Regions from separate parts of the Anaerotruncus sp. 80 genome, predicted to be linked through region 2. Evidence: predicted binding sites of a transcription regulator. Region 2 holds the regulator's gene; the other holds the start of a gene.
What was found. Region 2 encodes HrcA, which represses chaperone genes, less so after heat shock. Its sites were predicted from a motif close to TGTTAGCACTCNNNNNNNNNGAGTGCTAACA; they were not measured.

Region 1: the regulator HrcA is predicted to act here: its motif matches at 7,021-7,051, upstream of D1155_RS14725 (co-chaperone GroES).

Annotation. Positions count from the first base shown of each region.
Region 1 is NZ_QWES01000040.1:15,635-25,605, forward strand. It holds gene iadA (beta-aspartyl-peptidase) at 1-635, shown strand, start outside; gene D1155_RS14695 (ABC transporter permease) at 639-1,622, shown strand; gene D1155_RS14700 (ABC transporter permease) at 1,597-2,502, shown strand; gene D1155_RS14705 (ABC transporter ATP-binding protein) at 2,521-3,507, shown strand; gene D1155_RS14710 (oligopeptide/dipeptide ABC transporter ATP-binding protein) at 3,512-4,498, shown strand; gene D1155_RS14715 (ABC transporter substrate-binding protein) at 4,500-6,023, shown strand; gene D1155_RS14720 (creatininase family protein) at 6,038-6,784, shown strand; gene D1155_RS14725 (co-chaperone GroES) at 7,099-7,377, shown strand; gene groL (chaperonin GroEL) at 7,402-9,033, shown strand; gene D1155_RS14735 (helix-turn-helix transcriptional regulator) at 9,166-9,435, opposite strand.
Region 2 is NZ_QWES01000001.1:131,065-141,035, forward strand. It holds gene D1155_RS00595 (DUF362 domain-containing protein) at 1-147, opposite strand, end outside; gene D1155_RS00600 (iron-containing alcohol dehydrogenase) at 294-1,457, opposite strand; gene dnaJ (molecular chaperone DnaJ) at 1,583-2,734, opposite strand; gene dnaK (molecular chaperone DnaK) at 2,947-4,830, opposite strand; gene grpE (nucleotide exchange factor GrpE) at 5,022-5,570, opposite strand; gene hrcA (heat-inducible transcriptional repressor HrcA) at 5,585-6,628, opposite strand; gene D1155_RS00625 (nitroreductase family protein) at 6,913-7,524, shown strand; gene D1155_RS00630 (FeoB-associated Cys-rich membrane protein) at 7,584-7,742, opposite strand; gene feoB (ferrous iron transport protein B) at 7,764-9,935, opposite strand; gene D1155_RS00640 (ferrous iron transport protein A) at 9,950-9,971, opposite strand, start outside.

The DNA of each region.
Region 1 (9,971 bases), on a different contig from region 2:
TGACATCGGATATACGTATGGCTTCTTTGGTGTCGGGAAAACCAGGCGTGCTGCACCTTCACGTAGGCGGAATCGGCAGAACGCTGGATGACATTATAGAAATATGCGATGAGCAGCAGATTCCAATCAAACATTTTCGTCCAACGCATATGGACTGTCACACCGAGGCAGCAAAGCGATTTATGGCAATGGGAGGCTGGGCAGATTTTACGACTGAGCCATCTAAAACAGACGAACTCTATGAGGTCGTGCAGGAAATGGGAATCGAAAGACTGACTGTCAGCTCTGATGCCGGAGGAAGTATTCCAGTATGGAATGAGGCAAAGGACGCAGTAGTAGATGTAATGATCGGCGGTATGGAACCGTTGTATGAAATTATTCGAAATTTGGTTGTCGATTTCAAAGTACCGATGGAGGAAGCAATTCAGCTGATTACGAGCAATGTAGCTAAAGCCTTGGAACTTTATCCGAGAAAGGGTTGTTTACATCCGGAGAGTGATGCAGATTTGGTGCTTTTGGATGAGGACTTGCAGATCGATACTGTTATGGCGAAAGGCAGATTGATGATGCAGAATAAAAAGCTTCTGGTTAAAGGAACTTTTGAGCAAATTCCTTTATATAAGGAGGAGGAATAAAACGTGTACAAATATGTCTTGAAACGATTACTGATGATGATACCGGTATTAATCGGTGTATCATTTCTGGTATTTTTCATCCTGGCTGTTTCTCCAGGTGATCCGACTCGTATGATACTGGGACAGCAGGCATCTGAGTCAGCAGTTCAGGCGATGCGAGAAGAGTTAGGGCTGGACCATAATCTGTTTGTGCGTTATTTCGATTATATGACTGACGCACTAAAAGGCGATTTTGGGACTTCTTGGAAGAGCCAGCTGGAAGTATTGCCGCAGGTACTGGGGTACTTTCCCAATACGGTGATTCTATCTATTGCCGGTATTCTTGTAGCGATTCTGATAGGTGTTCCAATTGGCATTTTATCAGCGAAAAAGCAATATACGTGGGTAGATAATATCGCTACTGTATTAGGATTAATCGGTGTAGCCATGCCGAACTTTTGGCTGGGTCTTCTGTTGGTTATGTTTTTCTCACTGAGCTTGGGCTGGCTTCCGGCATCAGGTATGGGAGAAGGGATGGCGCTGCTGCCGAGTTTAATTCTCCCGGCGCTGACTCTTGGGACAGGCTGTGCAGCCAGCATTATGCGTATGACACGTTCCAGCATGCTGGAATCCATGCGGCAGGATTACATAGATACGGCGCGATCTAAAGGTCTGAAGGAAGGATATATTACGAAAAATCATATGTTCAAAAATGCACTGATTCCAATCGTAACAGTGATTGGACTGCAGTTTGGTATGTTGCTTGGCGGTGCAGCACTGACAGAAACCATCTTTTCGTGGCCGGGACTGGGACGATTCATGGTAGAATCTATCAAAGCCAAGGACATGCCTATGGTATTAGGATCTGCAATGTTCCTGGCGCTGATGTATTCTGTGGTCAATTTGCTGGTGGACATTCTGTACGCATTTGTTGATCCAAGAATTAAAGCACAATACAAGAGCGTGGGAGGAGGAAAAAGACTTGGAAAACGTTTTGCAAAACAATAGCGGCACAGTAAAAGCCAGAACTTTGTGGGCGGATGCCTGGAGACGATTCAAGAAGAACAAGATGGCCGTTATCAGTTTGATTTTTCTTCTATGTCTGGCGTTAATTGGAATTATCACTTTAGTGATTGACTGGGTCACCAACGACTCCATCTACGATACACTGGTAATCAGTCAAAACCTGACGCAGCGGTTTGAACCGCCAAGCAGTTCACATATCCTGGGGCTGGATGAGTTCGGACGAGATATCCTTCTGCGTATTTTATGGGGAACCAGATACTCTTTATTTATGAGTATTGCTGCAGTTCTTGCAGCTGGTATCGTAGGAATTGTTATCGGTGCGGTAGCAGGCTATTATGGAGGACGTGTGGATAATGTAATCATGCGTCTGATGGACGTTGTGCTTTCTCTGCCTTATATGCTGCTGGCAATTGCTATCGTAGCAGCATTGGGACCAGGATTAGTCAACGTATTGATATCTATTGCGATTGGATATGTACCAGAATTTGCCCGCATTACGAGAGCATCTGTAATGACAATTCGAGAAAGAGAATTTATTGAAGCAGCAAAGGCAGTGGGTGCATCGGACAGAAAGATCATCTTCCAGCAAATTTTGCCTAATGCTATGGCGCCATTGATTGTTGAGGTGACTATGGCGATTGCTGGTGCGATTCTGTCTATTGCAGGCTTATCATTCTTAGGGCTAGGCATTCAGCCGCCACTTCCTGAGTGGGGTGCAATGCTTACCAATGCCAGGGGTTATATCAGAGACGCATGGCATATCACAGTATTTCCAGGACTGGTGATTTTGGTTACAATTTTGGCTTTGAATATCATTGGAGACGGTCTGCGCGACGCATTGGATCCGAAACTGAAGAATTAACGTAAGGAAGAAAAGTTTATGGATAATATTTTAGAAATCAAAGATTTGATTGTACGGTATGAAACCGAGGATGGCATCATAAGAGCAGTTAATTCTGTCAATCTGAATATACCGCAGGGAGCTGCAGTTGGACTTGTTGGAGAGACTGGTGCAGGAAAGACAACGTTGGCGAAAGCTATCCTGCGACTGATACAGTGGCCGCCGGGTCGGATTGTGGGCGGAGAAATTCTGTATCACGGGAAAAATCTTACTGAGATTAGTGAAGAGGATATGTATAAGATTAGAGGAAACGAAATTTCTATGATCTTTCAGGATCCGATGACAGCGTTGAATCCTGTCATGACTGTGGGGAAACAGATTTCAGAGGTAATTGCTGTACATGAAAAAGTATCTGCTGAAGAGGCGGATCAAAAAATGCGAGAAATGTTAGCGCTGGTTGGTATTGATCCTAGTCGTGCAGAGGAATATCCGCATCAGTTTTCTGGCGGAATGAAACAAAGGGTTGTGATTGCCATAGCACTGGCATGCAATCCGAATTTACTGGTAGCAGATGAACCCACTACAGCACTGGATGTGACGATACAGGCGCAGGTACTGGATCTGATTAAGAATTTGAGAAGTAAGCTAGGCACATCCATGCTTCTTATCACACACGATTTAGGAGTAGTAGCGCAAAACTGTGAATATGTAGCAATCATGTATGCTGGAGAGATTGTAGAACAGGGAACCTTGCGCGATGTGTTTAAAAACGGGGTGCATCCTTATACGGAAGGGCTGTTTGATTCGATTCCGAAGCTGAATGAGGATACAGACCGGCTGCAGCCGATTGAAGGACTGATGCCAGATCCAGCTAATTTACCAGAGGGCTGCAGATTCCATCCAAGATGTAAATATGCTAAAGACGTATGTGCTTGTAAGACACCGGAGTCTGTGGAATTAACGCCGGGACACAGTGTTTGCTGTCATCGCTTTGGCGCAGAAAAAGACGCATGGAAAGGAGCGTGATGAGATGAGTAAAGAAAAATTACTTGAAGTCAAGCACCTGAAGAAGTATTTTGCAACGCCAGCCGGGCAGCTTCATGCAGTAGATGATGTGACTTTTGATATTGCAAAAGGAGAGACGCTGGGAGTTGTTGGAGAGTCAGGCTGTGGAAAATCCACTCTTGGCAGAGCGGTTTTGCGTTTACATGAGCCAACATCGGGAGAAGTGCTGTTTCACGGAAAAAATATTCTAAAGTACAACAAGAATGAGATGAAGGAACTGAAGAAGGACATGCAGCTGATTTTTCAGGACCCATTCTCCTCTTTAAATCCTCGTATGACGGTAAGTCAGTCGATTGCATTACCTTTGACGATTCAGGGTGTGATTAAAAAGAATGACAAAGCAGCCTTGGAGCAAAAGGTTCGCGAAATGATGGATTTGGTAGGTCTGGCGCAGCGTTTTGTTAATTCTTATCCACACGAACTGGATGGCGGAAGAAGGCAGCGTATCGGTATTGCCAGAGCTTTGTCACTGAATCCGCAATTTATCGTTTGTGATGAGCCTGTTTCGGCTTTGGATGTTTCTATCCAGGCACAGATTCTGAATTTGATGCAGGATTTGCAGCGTGATATGGGTTTGACGTATATGTTTATCACACATGATTTATCTGTTGTCAAACATTTAGCGGATAAAATCATGGTAATGTATTTAGGAACGGTGGTGGAATACTGCGATGTGAAGCAGCTCTTCTCAAAACCGCTACATCCATATACTAAGGCCCTTCTGTCTGCGATTCCGGTTCCGGATCCTGACATACAGATGGAAAGAATTATTTTGAAAGGTGAAATCAGTTCACCGATTGAACCGAAACCTGGCTGCCGCTTTGCGGGAAGGTGCAATTATGCGACAGAAGCCTGCTTTGGTCAGGACATCCCTTTGGTGGAAAGCGAACCCGGTCATTTTACTGCCTGTGTACGCGTTCACGAAATAAATAATCTGAAGGAGGAAGTTTAAAATGAAAAAAGTATTAACCTTAGTGCTGGTGCTATGTCTTGCGCTGACAGCAGCAGCCTGCGGCGGTGGCGGCGAAGAGTCCGGCGGTGCAGCGAAAGACACCTTGACCTGGGTACAAGCTGCAGACGTCACATCTCTGGATCCACATGTAGGCAAAGAAACACCGGCGGTTACTGTAACAAGTCAGATTTTTGACACACTGTTAACTATGGACGAGAACAACGAACCGGCGCCTCTGCTTGCAGAGAGCTTTGAACAGCTGGATGAGAGAACTTATGAATTCAAGCTGCGCCAGGATGTGAAGTTTCACGATGGTGAGGCTATGACGGCAGACGATGTAGTATTTTCTCTGAATAGAGCCAGAGAATCCAACTATGTTTCCTATGTTGTAGACGCAATCAGTGAAGTTGAGAAAAAGGATGACTATACTGTAATCGTGAAGACGAAGGAACCGTATTCTCCGTTGCTATCTGCACTGACTGTACCTTTTACCGCTATCGTGCCGCAGCATGCAGTAGAGGCAGATGAGGATGCATTTGCGCTGAACCCGATTGGCACCGGCGCGTACAAGTTCGTAGAATGGAAACAGGGCGAGTACGCTAAACTGGAGGCAAATCCTGACTACTTCCAGGGAGCACCGAAGACACAGAACCTGGTTATGAAAGTAGTGCCGGAAGCTTCTCAGAGAGTTATTGCGATTGAAACTGGTGAGGCTGATCTGGCTTACAACGTTTCCGCTAATGATTCTAAGCGTGTAGAAGAAGATGAGAACCTGCAGATGTTCAAAGGTCCTTCTCAGAGTGTTTCCTATCTGACTATTAACGAAACCAACGAGAAGTTTGCTGACGAGAGAGTCAGACAGGCAATCAGATATGCCATTGACAAGGAAGCTATCGTAGAAACCATGCTGTATGGTGCGGGAGAGCCTGCAGATTCTGTTATTCCGCCAAGTACCTTTGGTTTCTCTGCAAAGATTCAGAAGTATGAACATAATATCGAGAAGGCGAAAGAACTGATGGCTGATGCAGGCTATCCCGATGGATTCTCCTGTACTCTGTCAGTAACAGATGATTCTGTAAAAAATGAAATATGTCAGGTTATTCAGAGCCAGCTGAAGGAGATTGGTATTGAAGTAAGCATTCAAACAAAGGAATTTGGTACATGGCTTGACGAGCTGGGCACTGGCTCACATGAACTTTCATTTGCAGGTTGGGTATGCGTAACAGGTGATGCTGACTATACTTATTATTCACTGCTGCACTCTACACAGACAGGTTATCCTGGAAACGATGCTTTCCTGAAAAATAAAGATGTAGATAAGTTGGTCATTGCAGCAAGAGAAACTGCTGAACCGGAAAAAAGACAAGAGTATTATGATCAGCTGGAAGAATTGCTGGGAGACTTGTCACCGTATGCACCGCTGTACTATGAGAGTGTCAATGTGGGCGCTTCAAAGAAAGTAAGCGGCTTTGCGCCGGATCCTAATGGATACCATCGCCTGCGTAATGTTGAGGTAACAGAATAATGAGACTTGCGGAAATGACATATTGGCAAACGGAGTCTTACTTTCAGAAAAATGACATGGTGATTTTGACGATTGGATGTTTGGAAAGCCATGGCAGCCACAATGTACTGGGAGTTGACACTATGATTCCGGAAAAATTACTGTCTATGATAGAGGAACGGGTTGAAATAGCTGCTGCACCGGGAATCCCTTATGGTGTATGTGAGGATATGACTAGTTTCTCGGGCACTGTGTCCTTGGGCGAAGACTGTATGTATCAGCTGCTGACACGTATTACCGATGGATTGCTAGCGCATGGAGCAAAGAAAATTTTGTTCCTCAACGGTCATGGCGGCAATATCCCGACTTTAAATCGCGTGTGCATTGAATTAAGCCGCAAAGGGGCGCTTGGTGTGCAGTTGAACTGGTGGATTATGGCAGGCCAGCTCAATGCTGCGTGGGCAGGCGGCCACGGTGGTGGAGAGGAAACCGCGGCAATGCTGGCAATAAATCCGAATCTGGTGTATTTTGACCATATGCGTGGGCAGGAACTGATTGATGATTTGGGCGCAGATTTTCCAACCATGGGATTTGACAGAATAGAATTTGGCGGCATTGGCATTCCTGTGCCTCGAGATGTTATAAAGTACACGTCTAATGGCTGGATTGGTCCAGATGATCCAAAAGAAGCTACGCAGCAATGGGGCGTGGAAATGCTCACGAAAGTAGCAGATTACATTGCGAATTTTATAGAAGCCTTTCGTAAGGCAGAAGTGAGATAAAGCTCTCATAATTGTTCCAGAGAAGCGTTCTTTCGAGAAGAAAGAACGCTTCCTTATATTTACGTGAGAGGCACCTTTTATAGGATATAGTATATGGAAGAGCTTTTGTGCATATTTTGGAAATATCGGACCAAAATAGAATCGGAGAGAGTAAAGGAAAATTTCACCAAAAACACATAAAAAAATTTGGAAAATATATTGACATTGAGGGCAGAAAGACCTACAATAAAGAAAGTGATTAGCACTCGTTTTGATTGAGTGCTAATAACGGATCGAATAAAAATTAGATAAATATATATCAGGAGGTAGAGAAAATGAGTTTTGGAATCAAGCCGCTGGGCAGCAGAGTTGTGATTAAGAAGTTAGAAGCCGAAGAGAAAACACAGGGCGGCATCATTCTTGCCAGCGCAGCAAAGGAAAAACCGCAGATGGCAGAAGTCGTAGCTGTAGGTCCTGGAACCAAGGACGAACCGATGGAAGTAAAGGCAGGAGATAAGGTTGTATTCTCCAAGTATGCTGGCACTGAAATTAAATATGACGGTGAGGAATATACTATCATGAGCCAGGCAGACATTCTGGCAACAGTAGAATAATTTTTGTTTGGGAGGTAAAGTAAAATGGCAAAAGATTTATATTATGGAGAAGACGCCAGAAGAAAACTGCAGGCTGGCGTGGATAAATTGGCAGATACTGTAAAGATTACACTGGGACCTAAGGGTAGAAATGTCCTGATTAATAAATCTTTCGGTTCTCCGCTAATCACCAACGACGGTGTGACTATCGCAAGAGAAATTGAACTGGAAGATGCAGTAGAAAATATGGGTGCACAGCTTGTTAAAGAAGTTGCAACCAAGACCAATGACGTTGCAGGTGACGGAACTACTACTGCAACACTGCTGGCACAGATCATTATTAAAGAAGGATTTAAGAATGTAGCAGCAGGCGCAAACCCTATGGTTCTGAAGAGAGGTATTCAGGGTGCAGTAGAAACTGCTGTAGAAAAAATTGCTACAATTTCTAAGAAAGTAGAAACCAAGGAAAGTATCGCACAGGTTGCTTCTGTTTCTGCTGCAGACGAAAACATCGGCGCACTGATTGCAGAAGCAATGGAAAAAGTCGGAAATGACGGCGTTATCACTGTTGAAGAAGCAAAGTCACTGGGCACCACTTTAGATGTAGTAGAAGGTATGCAGTTCGACAGAGGTTACCTGTCCGCATATATGGTAAGCGACACAGAAAAGATGGAAGCAGTGATGGAAAATCCACTGATTCTGTTAACAGATAAGAAAATCAGCAATATTCAGGAATTGCTTCCGCTTTTGGAACAGGTTGTTAAGATGGGAAGAAAGCTCTTAATCGTTGCAGAAGACGTAGAAGGTGAAGCACTGACTACACTGGTACTCAACAAGCTGAGAGGAACCATCGACTGCGTTGCTGTTAAGGCACCTGGCTTTGGTGATAGAAGAAAGGCTATGATGGAAGATATCGCTGTACTGACAGGAGGCGTAGTAATCAGCGAAGAAGTTGGCTATGACCTAAAGGAAGCTACTTTAGATATGCTGGGTCAGGCTGCAACTGTTAAAGTTGACAAGGATTCCACTGTTATCGTAAATGGTGCAGGTGAAAAAGCTGACATTACAGCAAGAATCAACTCCATTAAGAAGCAGATTGAGGAAACTGAATCTGAATTTGATAAAGAAAAACTCCAGGAAAGATTGGCTAAGCTGTCCGGCGGTGTTGCTGTAATCAAAGTTGGTGCAGCTACAGAAACTGAACTGAAGGAAAGAAAGCTGAGAATCGAGGACGCACTGAACGCAACCAAGGCAGCAGTAGAAGAAGGTATTGTTGCAGGCGGCGGTGTAGCGCTTTGCAGTGCAATCGACGCAGTATCCAAGTATGTAGATACATTGGAAGGCGACGAAAGAACCGGTGCAAAGATTATCGAAAGAGCGCTGGAAGAGCCAGTTAGACAGATTGCCGAAAACGCAGGCTTTGAAGGCAGCGTAGTTGTTGCTGAGGTTAAGAAGCAGAAGGTTGGATACGGATTTAATGCAGCTACTGAAGAGTATGTAGATATGATTGAAGCAGGTATCGTAGACCCTGTAAAAGTGACTCGTTCTGCACTGCAGAATGCAGCTTCTGCTTCCGCAATGCTTCTGACTACAGAAGCAGGTATCGTAGATATCAAAGAGGATGCTCCGGCTATGCCTGCAGGTATGCCAGGAGGCGGCATGGGCGGCATGATGTAATCTGCTGAAGCCGGATATATAATGTTGTAAGAAAGAGAAGACATCTTGCGTGTTGTGGGATGTCTTCTCTTTTGGCAAGAAAGCGGGATGCAGCAAATGTAAGTTCTTTAAACGGGTCATAAAAGCTGACGCTTATTTCTGGTCGGGATTCGGTTCGCTGCACAGTTCAGAGGGAGGCGACTGCATACTTCCGAAAAGCAGATAGTCAGCTGGGGTATCTAAAGCTTGCGTTATCAGTATAAAGTTTTTAAGAGACATTCCTTTTGCGCCGTTTTCAATATCAGAAATAAATTTTGTCGATAGGTGAACAAGCTCTGCGAGCTGCGCACGGGACAAGTGCTTGCTTTCACGAGCGAGACGTATACGTTCACCCATAGCTAACTTTAAATCGTTCATGTTCATAATTTTCCTCCTTCGTTTTTTGTGTTGATAAATCCGTGGTAGATATATAGATATAACATAGGGCGGAATAAAAAATGGATAATAGGTCGATTTGACCTATTATGGACGATTAGATGCCTCATACTTTGGAGAGAATGAAGGACGGTCTGATAGAAGAGGAAAGGGAGTACAGCAGAGAGAGAAAAAGGCGAGCCTAAAATGGAGAAATTTTCGCTAAAAAGATTGGAAAATCAAGCTGATTGAACCCACTTTTTAATTTAGTACCAAGAAAAAAAGAGAAATTTATTGGTAATGTTGAGGGAAATTATAGAAGTATGAAATAGAGAAAATGGCTAAAATCAGCGGTTTTTGTCGATTTTAGCTGCGTAAGTGAGCACATGATATAGTAGAAAAATTGCTGGCATTCCACAATTTACTATTGGAAATCGAAACGAGATGTGTTATAATGTGGACAAATGAAATAATCGTAAATAGTGTTGTGTAAATCAAGTACAAACAATCACGGTCGTGCGTTGATTCGAAAGGCTTTATCCTTA
Region 2 (9,971 bases):
CGCATGTCCTGCGTTTGGTTTTAGAACCACAGTAGTCCCTTTGCGAATGACATTGGTAACACCGCCCATCAGGTCAAATACCTTTGTTACATTTGCCTGAATATCATCGCCTTTTGCAAGAGCAACCAGTGATTTCGCTTTACTCATTTTTCTCCTCCTTAAAAATTCCGACATAATTTATAATTACATTTCTAACTAGAGCAAAAACTGTGCCAAAGAAAAAATGTGATTTTTGCAAGGAATTGTTATGAAAATAACAAATCTTGTTGCGTGTACTCGCAAACCTGTTGCGCTTATGCAACACATACCAGGCATTTTCTATAAATTTTTTCTATATCTGCGGCAGAAAGCCCTGCCAGGCCCCATCCGATAAACGGTCTTCCATTCAGCGTCTGTTCAGCCAACTTAGCAAAATCTCTTTCCTCTATTTCCAGTCTTTGAGAAAGGCCAATCTCCGCAATAAAACGCTCTAAGGCAGCAATTCCATTTTGGATAATCTCTTGTTCGCAGGTTCCCTCAACGCCAAAGATTTCCCGGAAAAATTCACAAAAGCGTTGTGGCGCGCGATGACTGACAGATTCGCACCAAGCCGGAATTAGTATGGCCAGAGCAGCGCCATGCGCCACGCCGAAGGTCTCTGTGATCTGGTGACTCATTTCATGGCAGGCAAAATCACCGCCCGGGCCAAGCATGTCATTATGCGCTGCTGTCGCCGCCAGCATGAGTTCTGCGCGCAGCCCTTCGTCTTCCGGATTTTTGAGCACTTTAGGCAAAGTTTCCACCACTTCTTTTATGAGCGCAAGTGTCATACGATCCAAGAGACTACTCTTTCTGTTTAAGTCAAAATACCGCTCAAAGGCGTGCGCAAAGATGTCGAAACCTCCGCTGGCAGTCTGAAAACAGCTGATGCTAAGGGTCAGCGCCGGATTAAGTAACGCGAACTTAGGCTTTGACTGGGCAAATGCCCGGGCAATTTTCTTTCCCGATATACTGTCACTGATTACCGACATTTCATTGGATTCACTGGCTGTAGCCGGCATCGTCACCACTGCACCCACAGGCAAGAATCGACTCGGCTCAGCCTGTGGATCCGAATACAATTCCACGATGTCTCCCTCAAAATAAGCGCCTGCGGAAATGGCTTTCGCTGAATCCATGACGCTGCCGCCGCCAATGGCCAAAATGCCGTCAATCTGTTTCCTGCGAACCAGCTCTATCGCGCTGCGAATATAGTCTGTGCTCGCATTAGGCTTCACTCCGCCTAATCGAAATACAGTGCAGCCCGCTTCTTCCAGCCATGAGACCAGTTTTTCACCCAGCCCCATCTGAAAAATCCGCTCGCTTCCATACACCATCAGTACCCGGCTGGCATATTGGCCCATGAGAGCGCCAGCCCGCTCTTCACATCCCTTTCCGAAATAGATTTCCGTCGGTATACTAAAATGAAAATCAAACATATCTGTACCTCCATTTGTTTCTGATCAATAAAAAAGCAAGAAATATGCCAGCTTAACTTTCTTATCTACAAAAAAACGTGCATATGCTTTTAGCATATACACGCTTATTTTTCTCTCGAAAATTGCTATTTAAACAGTTCCTTCATCTTCTCCGCAAAGCTGGATTTTTTCTGATAGCACTTATGGTCTACTGCTTTTCCCATATCCTCAATGACCTTTTTCTGCTTTGCGTTCAGCTTGGTTGGAACTTCCAGCACTGCTTTCACATAGAGGTCACCCATGCGGCCGCTGCGTACATTCTTCATCCCTTTGCCTTTTAACCGGAATACTGTGTTGGGCTGTGTTCCGGCAGGCACTTTGTAGGAAACCTTGCCGTCCAGAGTTGGCACGGTGATTTCATCGCCTAGCGCCGCCTGATTAAATGTGATTGGAATATCTAAGTATAAATTGTCACGTTCACGTCTGAAAACCTTGTGCGGTTTTACAGTAATTACAACGTAGAGGTCTCCGTTTGGTCCGCCGTTTTCTCCCGGTTCACCCTGCCCTCTGATTGGAATTACGCTGTCGTTGTCCACGCCGGCAGGAATATCCACGTTGATTTTAATGGTCTTGCGAACTCTACCGCTACCGCTGCAGTCAGGACACGGTGTCTCAATCACAGTACCTTTACCGCCGCACTCAGGACACGGACCTGTGCTCTGAAACTGCCCAAACGGCGTTCTCTGCACGGTATGAACCTGACCTGTTCCGCCGCAGTTTGCACAAGTTTTCTTCTCGGTTCCGGGCGCATTTCCTTCGCCGTTGCAGGTGCTGCACTTTACATATTTATTAATACTAATCTCTTTCTTTGTTCCGAAAGCAGCTTCTTCAAATTCAATCGTAATCGCCTTTTGCAGATCCCGACCTTTTTTCGGTCCGTTCCTTCTGGCACTGCCGCCGCCAAAGCCGCCTCCGCCACCGAACATATTGCCGAAAATATCAAAGATATCATCAAAGCCACCACTTCCGCCGAAGCCGCCAAAGCCACCTCCGCCAAAACCGGCATTTGGATCCACACCGGCATGACCGAAGCGATCATATTTACTCTTCTTATCAGCATCCGATAATACACCATACGCCTCATTGACTTCTTTGAATTTTTCTTCGGCCTCCTTATCACCCGGATTTCTGTCAGGATGATACTTCATCGCCATCTTTCGGAAGGCCTTCTTTATTTCATCGTCACTGGCACCCTTTTGTAGCCCCAGGACCTCATAATAATCTCGTTTTTCTGCCATTACTTTCACCTTCCATTACTTAATTTACAATAACGCAGAAATTTGCCCGCGACGGAGTCCCTCCGCCGTGAGCAAATTCATAAATTTCATTTAGCAGCTAGTTGTTTTCACGTCGAAAAATTTTCGTAGTGCACAGGTTTGCCAACCATCGATTTGCTCATGCAAATCGGGCTAGGGCTTCAACAACGCCACAAGCGATTTTAGCAAGCATTTTATTTGTCGTCGTCCACAACCTCGTAATCTGCATCCACAACATTATCCCCTGCAGGACCTGCTGCGCTATCTGCGCCTGCATTCGGATTAAATCCGCCAGCCATATTCGGATCAAAACCTGCTCCGCCTGCCGCCTGCTGTGCCTGCGCAGCCTGCTCGTAAAGCTTGGTGGAAATTGCATGGAACTTTTCAGTTAAAGCTTCAGTCTTTGCCTTAATATCATCCGGATTGTTTGCTTCTAATGCTTTCTTCAGGTCTTCCTTTGCGTCTTCTACAGATTTCTTTTCATCATCAGAAATCTTGCCTTCTAATTCACCCAGCGCCTTTTCTGTTTCGTATACCAGATTTTCAGCCTTGTTTCTTTCTTCGATTTCAGCTTTTCTCTTCTTGTCCTCTTCTGCGTACTGTTCTGCTTCTTTTACCTTCTGGTTGATTTCATCTTCAGACAGATTGGTGGAAGAAGTGATAGTAATGTTCTGCATTTTGCCGGTACCCAAGTCTTTTGCGCTAACATTTACGATACCGTTTGCGTCGATGTCGAAGGTAACCTCAATCTGCGGAATACCGCGAGGAGCCGGTGCAATGCCGGTCAGCTGGAAACGACCCAGTGTAATGTTGCCGGAAGCCATTTCGCGTTCACCCTGCATTACGTGAATATCTACAGCAGTCTGATTGTCAGCAGCTGTGGAAAAAATCTGACTCTTCTTAGTTGGAATCGTTGTATTTCTTTCAATCAGCTTAGTAGCTACGCCGCCTAGTGTTTCAATGGACAGAGACAGCGGTGTAACATCCAGAAGCAGTACATCGTTAACTTCGCCGGTTAATACGCCAGCCTGAATAGCAGCACCGATAGATACACATTCGTCAGGATTGATACCCTTAAACGGATCTTTTCCGGTTACATTCTTAACAGCTTCCTGTACTGCCGGAATTCTGGTGGAACCGCCGACTAAGATAACCTTTGCCAGGTCAGCATTGGTAACACCTGCGTCTGCCATAGCTTTCTTCATTGGCTCGATTGATTTCTTTACTAAATCAGCAGTCAGCTGGTCAAATTTCGCTCTGGTCAGATCCATATTCATGTGCAGCGGACCGTCTGCGGTTACTGTAATAAACGGCAGATTGATGTTAGTGGTCTGTGCACTGGATAATTCTTTCTTCGCTTTTTCAGCTGCCTCTTTCAGTCTCTGCAGTGCCATCTTGTCTGCACGAAGATCTACACCGTTTTCCTTCGCAAAGCTGTCAGCCAGGAAGTTCATCACTGCATTGTCAAAGTCGTCACCGCCCAGGTGGGTATCACCGTTGGTTGCCAGTACTTCAAATACGCCGTCGCCCAGTTCCAGAATAGATACGTCGAAAGTACCACCGCCCAGGTCATATACCAGAATCTTGTGAGACCCTTCTTCCTTGTCAAGACCATATGCCAAAGATGCAGCAGTCGGCTCGTTGATGATTCTCTTTACTTCCAGACCTGCAATTTTACCTGCATCCTTAGTTGCCTGCTTCTGGGCATCGGAGAAGTAAGCAGGAACAGTGATAACTGCCTCTGTTACTTTTTCACCTAAATAAGCCTCTGCATCCGCCTTCAGCTTGGAAAGGATCATTGCAGAAATATCCTGCGGCGTATATTTCTTGCCGTCGATTTCTACAGTGTAGTCTTCACCCATGTGTCTCTTGATGGACGCAATGGTTCTGTCCGGGTTGGTTACTGCCTGTCTCTTTGCAGTTTCACCTACCAGTCTTTCACCATTCTTTGCAAAACCCACTACAGATGGTGTAGTTCTGTTACCCTCTGCATTTGCGATTACGACAGGATCGCCACCTTCCAGCACGGATACGCAACTGTTTGTTGTTCCTAAATCTATACCGATTACTTTAGCCATTTAAAATTCCTCCTTTTGGATTATAATAAATTTTCTTTTTTTACATTAGTTTCGTTAAAGCCGTTCCTTTTAATTAACGCCGTAAAATTGTTTCACAGCTAGGCGCCGAAGATGTTGAGCCTCGGAGCGTACTCCTGGTACGTGAGAAGCGAAACATCAAGAGCAACAACGCTGTGGGACAATTTGACAAGTTAATTATTGACTTTAACCATCGAAGGTCTAATAACCTTCTTATTAAGCAAATATCCCTTTTGAAGCACTTCTGTCACTTTGCCGCTTTCATACTCTGCATTGTCTTCAGTCATGACAGCATTGTGGAAGTTCGGATCGAAATCCTCGCCCTGTGCCTTGATCTCTTCCAGACCGGCTTTTTCTAATACGTCAGTCAGCTGTTTGAAAATCATTTTCATGCCTTCTGCAAAGCTTTCGTCTGCGGATTCGTGCTGCAGCGCTCTTTCAAAATTATCCATGACGGTCAAAAGTTCTACAATAATTTTCTCATTGGCATAGGCATAAATATCGCCTTTCTCTTTTTCTGCCCGTCTCTTATAGTTCTGAAAGTCTGCCATCAATCTAAGATATTTGGTATTCAGCGCCTCGTCTTCCTCAGATGTCTCTTCTTTGGTTTCAGTCTGCTCTTCGCAGGATTCCTCAGCATTATCATCTTCCGGAATTTCTTTTTCTTCCATTTCTACTGCTTCTTCTTGGTTCAGTTCTTCTTTTAATTCTTCCTGGTTCACCTTAGTCTCCTCACTCACTCTTCGTCTTCACCGCCTTCTAGTTGAAATGTGCTGCTGAGATTGTCAGTCAGATACTCGATGATAGAAGTAATTTCTCCATACTTCATACGAGTCGGTCCGATAACGCCAATCTTGCCGACCATCTTGCCATCTACATGATAGGTTGCCGTAATCATGGAACAATCATTCATCAAATCATCAGCATTTTCATCTCCAATGGTAACGATGATACCATCTTCTCTCTCCATTAACTTCTTCGCAAAGTCTTCTTTCTTATCCAGAAGCGAAAGAAAGCTCTTTGCCCTTTCCAGATCGTTATATTCCGGAATGTCGAATATATTAGTAAGTCCATCCATATAGAGATTCACATTGAGCATATCTTCCAATGTCTTCATAAAGTTTGGCATGATATTCTCAGCCAGCTTGCTCATCGCCTCTATGTCAGACTCAAAACTTGCGATAATGTGTTCTTTCAGAACATCTGTAATCTTCTTGCCGTTAAAATTATAGGTCATATTCTTTGCCAGAATCTGCAGTCCTTCTTCGGTATATGGTACCCGCATTCTTAGGGCTGTATTAGAAATCTTTCCACTCTCTGACACGATCATCAAAACCACTGTAGTCTCATCCACCGGCAATAGGTTGATGAACTTCAGGGTATCCTCATTTTTGGTCGGCGTCATCGCAAAAGAAGTCAGATTGGTAATCTCTGAAAGGATTCTGGCAGCGTGCTTGATAGTCTCATCAAATTCGCTGACATCTGCCCTGAGTTTTTCTGCAATGAGATTTTTCTCAATCGGGCTCAGCTCACGTTTCTCCATCAGCTTATTCACATATAATCTGTACGCCTTATCAGAAGGAACTCTACCAGCCGAAGTATGCGGATGGGTCAGATATCCCATCTCCTCCAGGTCACTCATTTCATTTCTGATTGTGGCTGGACTGATACCTAGATCAAATCTCTTCGAGAGGGTTCTGGAACCCACAGGCTCTGCTGATCTGACATAGTCACTGATAATGGCCTGTAAAATCTTCAATTTTCTATCTGTTAATTCCATAACGCTTCTCCTTATTAGCACTCACTTCTTTCGAGTGCTAATCACTATATATAATATAGTCCTATTCTACCCTAATGTCAACAGGATTTTCACATTTTTTTATGATGTTTTTGTGTATTTTTGGTGAATGCATGCACTGTTCCACTGTACAGAGAAACAGCGTTTCATGTTTATAAACCACAATATATATGAATATTTTTTGTTCAAGTATAACAATTATACCTTGCATTGTCAAAAAAACTGTGCTATTCTTTTCTTAGTTATTTTACAAGAGGTATTTTTTCATGAAAGAGAAATCGAAAAAACTTTTGGAAGAATCCCGCAAGCGCCGTACATACAGAGAATTCCTGCCAGATCCCATTGACATGGAAGTGATCAAAAACTGTGTTTTAACTGCGGGAACTGCCCCTAACGGTGCAGACAAGCAGCCTTGGCATTTTAGTATCGTAACCGATCCGGCTATGAAAGCAAAAATTCGAGAAGAAGCCGAAAAAGTCGAAAAGAAATTTTACGAAAGCAAAATTACTGCCGAATGGCAAGCTGACCTTGACAAGCTGGACGTCAACTGGGAAAAGCCTTTCCTTACACAAGCACCTTGTCTCATCGTTATCTTCAAGGAATGGTACAAAACATTGGAAGACGGTACCAAAGATCAGAATTATTATGTCAACGAATCCATCGGTATTTCCATCGGTTTTCTGATCAATGCGCTGCGAAACGCCGGTCTTGCCAGTCTGACCTATACACCGGCACCGCCAACCTTCCTTCGCACCCTTCTCGGGCGTCCGGAAGGGGAAACTCCGGTTATGGTTCTTGTCGTGGGTAAACCTGATCCTAACTACAAACTTCCTATACTAAAGAAAAAGAGTTTTGAAGAAATCGCAGAGATTATCTAGTACAATATCAAAGGGACGGTACGTCATTTGGCGCACCGTCCTTTTCTTTCATGTTCTCTTCAATTTCCCTTTTCAACATTGCAGTGACTGCAGCCACCGCCGCAGCCATCGCAGCCTGCACAGCCGCCGCCATTTTTCTTGCTCTTGATAATCGACCAAAGCGCAAGCCCTGCCAGTATTACTACAATGAGTAATACGCCAATCGTTGCTGCATTCATGCTATCACCCCTCCATATTTTTTATGCCGCTTTATTATTCTTATACGCAACTTTTTTAATACTTTCAGTGCTCTGAGAAGCCGGACGAACCAACATATAAATGATGAACGCTGCCGCTACAATTGCTGCGACTGTTCCGATTCCGAATCCGCCGCCGGCGAAAGCTGTCCAGAACTGATATACACACATAGATACCAGATAAGCAAGGATTGTCTGATAACCGATTGCAAACCAGAACCACTTGGTGTTGTTCATTTCTCTCTTAATTGCACCCATTGCCGCAAAGCATGGAGCGCAGAGCAGATTGAATACTAAGAATGCGTAAGCTGCTGCTGCGGTAAAGTCTGCGGACAATGCACTCCAGTATTCTGCACCATCTTCAGCAACTTCTGCAAATCCATAAAGTACGCCGAATGTACCAACTACGTTTTCCTTCGCTACAAGACCGGTAATAGCCGCAACGGTCGCTTTCCAGCTTCCGAATCCCAGTGGAACGAAAATCCATGCAAGAAGTGTCCCCAGATTTGCAAGCAGTGTCGTATCCTGTTCCAATACGTCGGAAATCATATGGAATCCGCCCTGTACACTGAAGTTGGACAGGAACCAGATTACGATTGTGGATAATAAGATAATTGTACCAGCTCTTTTAATAAAAGACCAGCCTCTTTCCCACATTCTTCTAAGAAGTGTACCGATGGTCGGCATATGATATGCCGGAAGTTCCATCACAAACGGTGCAGGTTCTCCCGCAAACATCTTTGTCTTCTTCAGGATGATTCCTGAAATTACGATAGCGGCAACACCTACAAAGTACGCACTTGTTGCCACCCATGCATCTCCATCAAAGAGCGCGCCTGCAATGAGCGCTACAATCGGCATCTTTGCGCCGCACGGAATAAAGGTTGTCGTCATAACAGTCATTTTTCTGTCCCGGTCGCTTTCGATGGTTCTTGAAGCCATAACGCCCGGCACACCACAGCCAACACCGACCAGCATCGGAATAAAAGATTTTCCAGAAAGTCCGAACCTGCGGAAAATTCGATCCATAATGAAGGCAATTCTTGCCATGTAGCCGCAGCTTTCCAGGAATGCCAGCAGAATGAACAGCACTAACATTTGCGGTACAAATCCGAGCACTGCGCCTACACCGGCAACGACGCCATCTACAATTAAGCCGACCAGCCAGTCTGCACAGCCGATTCCTTCTAAGAATCCGGAAACTGCAGGTGGTACAATATCTCCAAAGAGTACATCGTTGGTCCAATCCGTTGCCATAGCACCGACTGTAGACATGGCGATATAGTATACCAGCCACATAACCACGATAAAAATTGGAAGTGCTAGAATTCGATTGGTAACAATCCTGTCAATTTTATCAGAAATAGTCAGATTTTCGCGTCTTTCTTTTTTTACGACTGCACTGCTGACGATTTTACTGATATAGGCGTATCTCTGATTGGTGATGATGCTTTCCGCTTCATCGTCCAGTTCCGTTTCGCAGTCTTTGATATGTTCTTCCAAATGTTCTAATAAATCGGCATCTATTTTCAGCGTATCTAAAACATCTTCATCTCTCTCAAAGATTTTAATTGCATACCAGCGCAGGAAATTTTGATCGACCATCAGTGAGATGGATTCTTCAATATGCGCAATGGCATGTTCCACGCTTCCAGTAAATACGTGAGGCATATCTACTGTCTTATGTTTCTCTGCGATTTTCAGCGCTTTTTCTGCTGCCTCGATGCAGCCTTCCCCTTTCAAGGCGCTGATTGGAAGAACCTGGCAGCCCAGTTCTTTGCTAAGCTTGTCAAGGTCAACCTTATCTCCGTTCTTTCTGACAAGATCCATCATGTTGACGCACACCAGCACAGGAATCCCCAGCTCGATGAGCTGTGTGGTTAAGTACAGATTTCTTTCGATGTTGGTGCCATCGATAATATTTAAAATTGCGTCCGGTTTTTCAGTGACAAGATATCTTCTGGATACAACTTCTTCTAAGGTGTATGGGGACAGGGAATAAATGCCCGGCAAGTCCTGAATAATAACATCGTTATGTCCTTTCAGTTTTCCGTCTTTCTTTTCTACGGTTACGCCAGGCCAGTTGCCCACATACTGGGCGCTTCCTGTCAAGGCGTTAAATAAAGTCGTCTTACCGCTGTTTGGGTTTCCGGCAAGGGCTATTTTGTACTGCATTCTTTCTTCCTCCCTTATTTAACATCTATCATTTCA